2 linked regions of the Acidicapsa acidisoli genome follow. The protein of the gene in region 1 interacts with the protein of each later gene in a pairwise test. Links are inferred from orthologs where the notes say so. Each region holds a gene or a part of one and is shown on either strand. Other genes may lie near its edges. The genes, in order: secG and secA.

The links.
Region 2: the proteins of secG (region 1) and secA interact in binary tests that used the Escherichia coli proteins (3 or more experiments, as listed by UniProt). The link is inferred for Acidicapsa acidisoli from one-to-one orthologs.

The regions. Positions count from the first base shown.
Region 1 is NZ_JAGSYI010000004.1:275,482-278,526, reverse strand. The notes cover bases 11-2,737. They hold secG (preprotein translocase subunit SecG), read right to left. Parts: upstream 1,670-2,737; coding sequence 1,352-1,669; downstream 11-1,351. Other genes in these bases: OHL23_RS23155 (GNAT family N-acetyltransferase), read right to left, coding at 2,026-2,733; OHL23_RS23170 (MBL fold metallo-hydrolase), read right to left, coding at 607-1,248; OHL23_RS23175 (hypothetical protein), read left to right, coding at 440-574; OHL23_RS23180 (M28 family metallopeptidase), read left to right, coding at 11-299. In the rest of the region: more of OHL23_RS23180, read left to right, coding at 1-10; OHL23_RS23150 (FliA/WhiG family RNA polymerase sigma factor), read left to right, coding at 2,889-3,045. UniProt on the Escherichia coli protein: Subunit of the protein translocation channel SecYEG. Overexpression of some hybrid proteins has been thought to jam the protein secretion apparatus resulting in cell death; while this may be true it also results in FtsH-mediated degradation of SecY.
Region 2 is NZ_JAGSYI010000004.1:612,314-616,144, forward strand. What follows is about bases 290-3,802. They hold secA (preprotein translocase subunit SecA), read right to left. Parts: upstream 3,472-3,802; coding sequence 490-3,471; downstream 290-489. Other genes in these bases: OHL23_RS24430 (energy transducer TonB), read left to right, coding at 290-373; OHL23_RS24440 (hypothetical protein), read right to left, coding at 3,656-3,802. Also shown: more of OHL23_RS24430, read left to right, coding at 8-289; more of OHL23_RS24440, read right to left, coding at 3,803-3,831. UniProt on the Escherichia coli protein: Required for protein export, interacts with the SecYEG preprotein conducting channel.

The sequences.
Region 1 (3,045 bases):
TCAATCAATTGCTCATGCAGACCGAGCGGGCGTACTTCAGTGCCGCCGGCCTGCCAGGCCGAACCTGGTTCAAGCATCAGCTCTATGCCCCCGGCGCGTATACCGGCTACGGAGTGAAAACTCTGCCTGCCGTTCGCGAAGCCATTGAACAGCGTAAGTGGTCCATCGCCGAAGCCTCGACCGTAACCGTGGGTAAAGTCCTCACCGGCGAAAGCGCGGCAATCGACGCGGCCACCGAAAAGCTCAAGTCAGTGGCCCCATCGCCAGTGACTCCGTCTGACGCCGGCGGCGCAAAATAGCCCCAAAATGCGGCGGCGCAATCTCACGCTCCGCCGCCCCCATTTCGTCATGAAGGGATTCTCCTGGGCTTTGCGCGTATCAATATAGCCGGTAACCGGCGCATTTGCGGTCATCCTGCCCAGGAGAATCCATTTATCCCATGAACTATCCATCGAGCCGCGTACTAACGGCCACGGAGTACAGCTATCTGTCCGCAAGATTGATCCGCCGCGCCGTCCTCGTGTTGGGATTTTCGGTGGCGCTGATTTTCGCCCTCCTGTTAAGTGCCACTTAGCAGGAGAGATCCGACTCAGACCAAAATCAAGCTCAGATCAGGAAGGGATTTCGTTCCTTCTCTTTGCCAATGGTCGTAACCGGACCATGGCCTGGCAGAACGGTCGTATCCTCAGGCAGCACCATCAGACGGCTGTGAATCGAAGTGAGAATCTGCTTCGAATCGCCTCCCGGCAGATCTGTCCGCCCAATGCTTCCCGCAAAAAGCGTGTCTCCCGCAATCAGCAGGTCGATCCGTTTGAAATACAGGCAAACGCTGCCCCGAGTGTGACCCGGCGTATGCAGGACCTGCGCAGCAAGATCCTGGAGTCCTACTTTTTGTCCATCCTTAAGATTGCCGTCGGGCGATTCCGTTTCCGGCGTCTCAACTCCCAGCCATCCAGCTTGCTGTTCCATGATTTTCAAGAGCGGCAGGTCGCTCTCGTTCATCAGAATCGGCGCACCGGTAAGCCGCTTCAGGCGAAGCGCGCCTCCAATATGGTCGATATGTGCGTGCGTGATGAGAATCTGCGTCAGCTTCAGTCCGAGATCGGCCAGCCTTTTATGAATGCGAGCGATATCTTCGCCGGGGTCTATCACGATTGCTTCGCGAGTGTTCGGGTCACCCAAAATCGTACAGTTGCATTCCAGCGGACCTACGGGAAAGGTTTCGATAATAGGCTTTTCAGCGCTCATGGAGAGATTGTAGGGCAGGGAATGCCTGTCGGAGGGTTTTTCCGGACGCGAAAAAGGCAGACCAACCGGTCTGCCTTTTGTTCTCAAACTCGCGATGTATCTTCTACTTACCCGGCTTGGCTGGCGCGGAAACGGGAGCGCTGCCTTTCATTCCCGAAAACACGGAACTGCTCGAACCAGAAGACCGCAGGTACAGGATCGTCAGAGAGAGCGACGTAATCATGAACACAGCCGCCGCCCAGCCAGTCAGCTTGGTGAGAATATTGGCTGCCGCGCGCGGGCCAAAGGCCGTCTGCGAGCCTTGACCGCCAAAAGTTCCTGCCAGGTCGGCGCTCTTGCCCTGCTGCAGCAATACCACCCCGATCAGAAAGAACGACACGATAATGTGAATCACGATGACTGCGTAAAGCAAAAATTGCATTCTGTTACTGCTTTCCTTGGCCTCGTTCGATAAGCTACCCGCTCAAAGCCGCATTTCGGGTGCCCACAACGGGAGAAAATTTGGTGCGGAGGAGGGGACTTGAACCCCTATGCCTTGCGGCGCAAGCACCTCAAGCTTGTGCGTCTGCCAATTTCGCCACCTCCGCACGAGGGGCAACTTCCGAAGTATACCAAAGGCGCAGGACTGGCGAAAGGTACGAAAGCACTTCTCACTTGCGGAAAAGTCCTTCATCCCAAATCACCGGTTCCGGCGGCGTATGGACGATCCGTGAAAACTTCGGATGGCCAGGGTTGAGCAGCACGTCATGTTTGGGGCTCTTGGCCTTGTCTATTACCTTAATCCTCTTTTGCTGGAGGCAAGACCACGGCGAGATCGAACGTCCGCCGTCGCGTAAATCCAACCGACTCGTAAACGCGAATGGCGCCGGTGTTCGTCGGCAAAACATGAAGGATCGGCATATCGCCCTCGTCATAAATCGCCCCGGCGACCGAGGCCACCAGCGCGGCGGCGTAACCCCGTCCTCGAAAATCCGGGTGGGTGCAAACCGCGCTGACCTCGACGAATCCAGGGAGCGCGAGCCGTCGTCCTGCCATCGCGGCAAGCCGCCCATCCTCACGAATACCCTGAAATCCCCCCAACTCCCAGGTCCGCTGCCGGAATGGCCCCGGCTCCGTCAACGTCGCCAGCTCAAGCATCTCCAGCGCATCGTCAGCGCTGAGCTTCTCTATGAAAAAAGGGCTCTCGGGCACTTTAGGACGCCCTTCGCACACCATCTGGTCTAGCAGTAGATGTAAGTGCATCCGCCATCCCGGCGGCAACTCCGGCGCGGAGTCAAGAAAGAGCACAGCAAACTCGTCCGGCTGAAATAACTCAGCCAGCGCGCCGTAAGCCTCAGGGCTTTGATCTTTCATGCCGGAAAGCGGGCCAATCGCGGGATCAAACCTCCGCGCCATCCCGAGGCCCCTGGCGAATCCAGCGTGAGGGGAGATGAGGGAAAGCCATATAGGGTTATCAAGTGGGGTGAAGCTTACAGCTTTAGTCATTGAATATCCGATGAATCAACTACGACAAAGAATCGGGAAAAGAATCGGAAATGATGCGGGCCACCAAGTTACCGATAAGTTACCTAAGTAATATTATTATGAGTTACGATAGGATCAAATGTGCATCATACTGCATAGATTCAGAGACAATGAATATGAGAAAGGATTTCATGCAAAAGCAGATCACGACACACATGCCCCGACCCAATCCGATACTTGAGCAAGACCATGCGTTGCTGAAGCACTTACCCATGGTGCGATTCGTCGCGCGTCGCATTCATGGACGTCTTCCTAAGAATATCGAGATTGACG
Region 2 (3,831 bases), 340 kb from region 1 along the record:
GGTTCAGATGAAATGGCATGATCTTCAGAACTCTTGCAAAGGACAACGGCGGATTGCGGCTGCGATCATGCGACTCGCAGTCTTTGCCGCGGCGATGGCGATTGCCATGCCCCTTCACGCCGCAGACGAGCGCGCGATTAAACAACGCGTATCTCCCACGTACCCCGAGTTGGCTCGACGCATGCGCATCAGCGGCGTCGTGCGCGTCTCCGCAACTGTATCGCCCGATGGCAGCGTCTCTGCAACCAAGACCGTCAGCGGCAACCACATGCTCGCTGGAGCCGCGGAAGATGCTGTCCATAAATGGAAATTCGTTCCCGCGTCGGATCAATCGACCGTCGAAGTCGACGTCAATTTCGCGCTGGCACAGTAGCGCGTTTGTCGGAGCGCAGCTTGGCGGAGTACTTCCGCCGAGGGCAAAGACAGGGCCAAATGAGGGTAAAGACAGCATCCCCCCTCCCTGACTTTGCCCTCATTTTTTTCCTCAACTCAGGCTTCCACGCCGTGGCATTTCTTGTACTTCTTCCCGGAACCGCACGGGCAAGGATCGTTGCGTCCAACCTTGCTGCCTGCATGACGTTGCGCCGGTTCGCTGCTCGCCTGCGACCCCGCGAAACGAGCCGCTTCGATTTCCCGCTTCTTCTTGCGCTCGAACTCCTTCTCAAGCGCATCGATCGTCGTGCTCGGGGCCCGCGTTGGCACCGCAATCTCCCTCACCTGACTTCGCGCCGAAACCGCCGCAGGTTCCAGCACAGCGCTCTCCACCGGAGGCGCCGCCGGAACCGTCCGATCCAACTCCGGCGCTTCCGTGAAAGGCTGTCCATCCGGCCCGACAATCTGCATCCGGAACAGATACCGCGCCGTATCTTCCTGGAAGCGAGTCATCATCGCCTCGAACATCTCGAACGACTCTTTCTTGTACGCCACCAGCGGATCCTGTTGCGCATACCCGCGCATCCCGATCCCTTCCTTCAGGTGGTCCATCGCCAGCAGATGATCCTTCCAAAGGCCGTCCAGCACCGAAAGCATCACCATCCGCTCGTGGTAGCGCATCGCCTCAGCGCCGAGAATCTTCTCCTTGGACTCGTAATCCGCGCGCAGCCTGTTGTAGATCGCATCCCCCAGTTCGTGACGCGTCAACTCCATCGGATCAAGCTTCTGCGCTTCCAGATCGAACCCGAACTGCCCGATCAACTTCTCCTTCAGTCCCTTCAGATTCCACTGCTCCGGATGCGCCGTCTCCGGAGCGAACTCATCCAGAATCAGGCTTAGAATATTGGAAAGGTAATCCTCAAGAATCAGCTCCCGCTGCTCGACAGCCAAGAGCAGGGAACGGCGCAGTCCATACACCGCCTCGCGCTGCTTGTTCATCACATCGTCGTACTCCAGCAGGTGCTTGCGCTGCTCGAAGTTCTGCGACTCGACCGCCTTTTGCGCGCCCTCGATGCGCTTCGAAATCATCTTCGACTCGATCGGCACGCCCTCTTCCATCCCCAGGCGCTCCAGCAGCGTCGAAACCCACGCCTTTGCGAAGATGCGCATCAGGTCGTCTTCCAGCGATAGATAAAACCGCGAAGCGCCCGGATCGCCCTGCCGGCCGGCACGGCCACGCAACTGGTTATCGATACGCCGCGACTCATGCCGTTCCGTGCCCAGGATAAACAGCCCGCCGGCCTCAATGACTTGAACGTGTTCCGCCTGCACCGCCGCGGCATGAACGCTGTTCACTTCCTGCCACTGCTGTTCGGGCGTCTCAAACTCCTGCCCCTGGTAATAGAAGCGCAGAAACCCCGCCGGAGCCATGGGGTTGATCGCACCCTCAGCGGCACTGATCGCCCGCGCCAATCCCTTTTTCACCAGCTCCTGCCGCGTCATGAAATCCGGATTGCCGCCGAGAATAATATCCGTGCCGCGTCCGGCCATGTTCGTGGCGATGGTCACCATCCCCAGCCGCCCGGCCTGCGCGACAATCTCCGCCTCGCGCTCATGGAACTTGGCGTTCAGCACCACGTGCTTCACGCCCTTGCGCTGCAAGGTCTGCGACAACAGCTCGCTCTTCTCGATCGAAGTCGTACCCACCAGCACCGGCTGCCCCGTCTCATGCAGCGTGGCAATATCATCCGCAACAGCCTTGTACTTCTCCTTGATCGTCCGGTACACAATATCCGAACCATCCCCACGCAGCATCGGCTTGTTCGTCGGAATAACCGTGATATCCAGCTTGTAGATCTTGTCGAACTCCGCCGCTTCCGTCTCCGCCGTTCCCGTCATGCCGGACAGCTTCTTATACAAACGGAAATAGTTCTGGAAGGTAATCGTCGCCAGCGTCTGATCTTCCTTGCGGATGTTGACGCCTTCCTTCGCCTCCACCGACTGGTGCAGTCCATCCGACCAGCGCCGCCCCGGCATCAGGCGTCCGGTAAAGGTGTCGACAATGATGACTTCGCCGTCCTTGACCACATAATCCACATCGCGTTTGTAGAGAGCATGCGCCTTGATCGCCACTTCGACGTAGTGCTTCAGATCCCAGTTTTCCGGATCGGCAATGTTGTCGATCCCCAGCAACTCCTCGATCTTGAACCAGCCCTCGTCCGTGACGCCGATCGTCCGGTGCTTCTCATCGACAACATAGTCGCCGGTGAAGATCTTCGCCTCGCCCTGTCCTGGGTCAGTCTCCTCGCCCAGTTCCAGCTTCGGAATGATCGATTTCACACGCGCATACTTGTCCGTCGTCTGATCCGTCGGCCCAGAGATGATCAGCGGCGTCCGCGACTCATCTATCAGGATCGAGTCAACCTCGTCGACGATGGAGTAGTAGTGCCCGCGCTGGACACAGTCCTTCAACTCAAACTTCATGTTGTCGCGAAGATAGTCGAAGCCGAACTCGTTGTTGGTCCCATAGGTGATGTCCGCTGCATAAGCCTCGCGCCTCTGATCGTCACTCAGATCATGCACGATCACGCCCACCGTCATGCCCAGGAACTCGTAAATCTTACCCATCCACTCGGCATCGCGCTTGGCCAGGTAATCGTTCACTGTGACCACATGCACACCATGCCCGGCCAGCGCATTCAGATAGCAGGAGAGCGTCGCCACCAGCGTCTTGCCTTCGCCGGTACGCATCTCGGCAATCTTGCCCTGGTGCAGCACCATGCCGCCGATCATCTGCACGTCAAAGTGCCGCATCTTGACCGCGCGCTTGCCCGCCTCGCGCACCACGGCAAAGGCCTCCGGCAGCAGTTCGTCGAGCGCAGCCTTCTCGGCAGTCCGGATCTCGTCCTCGTCCGTGATCCCTTCGATACGTGCAGCAATTCGGATGCGGAATTCATTCGTCTTGGCCCGCAGCTCATCATCCGTCAGCGGAATGATATGAGGCTCAAGAGCGTTGATTTGAGTGACAATCGGCAACAGGCGCTTGATTACGCGCTCGTTATTGGTGCCAAAGATTTTTGTAAGCAGCTTACCGAACAAGGCAGGTCTCCATCTGACAGTCTAAATGCTTCGTATTTTCGAAGCATGAATGAGAGTCTTCTGAGCAACGCACAGCAATCACAGAATCCGTTCCTTCGGCCGACCACCCAAACTGGGAAATGAGACGAACCGGATTGATCTTGACGGCACAATCGTGCTCGCATCCGAGCAGGAAGTACGGCGATTAGGGAGCCGGACTCCCAGAATGCGCAAAGATCGCCAGCGACGGAGAGGCTGACTTGCAGAGTGAAACGAAGGAAGAACCGGACCCCTCGCGCGGCGCAATCGCACCTGCTGCCAGAACGACCGGGGTCGAAGAGTGAGTCCTTTCGGAGAGAATTCTCGCCCAGCGGGACGGCG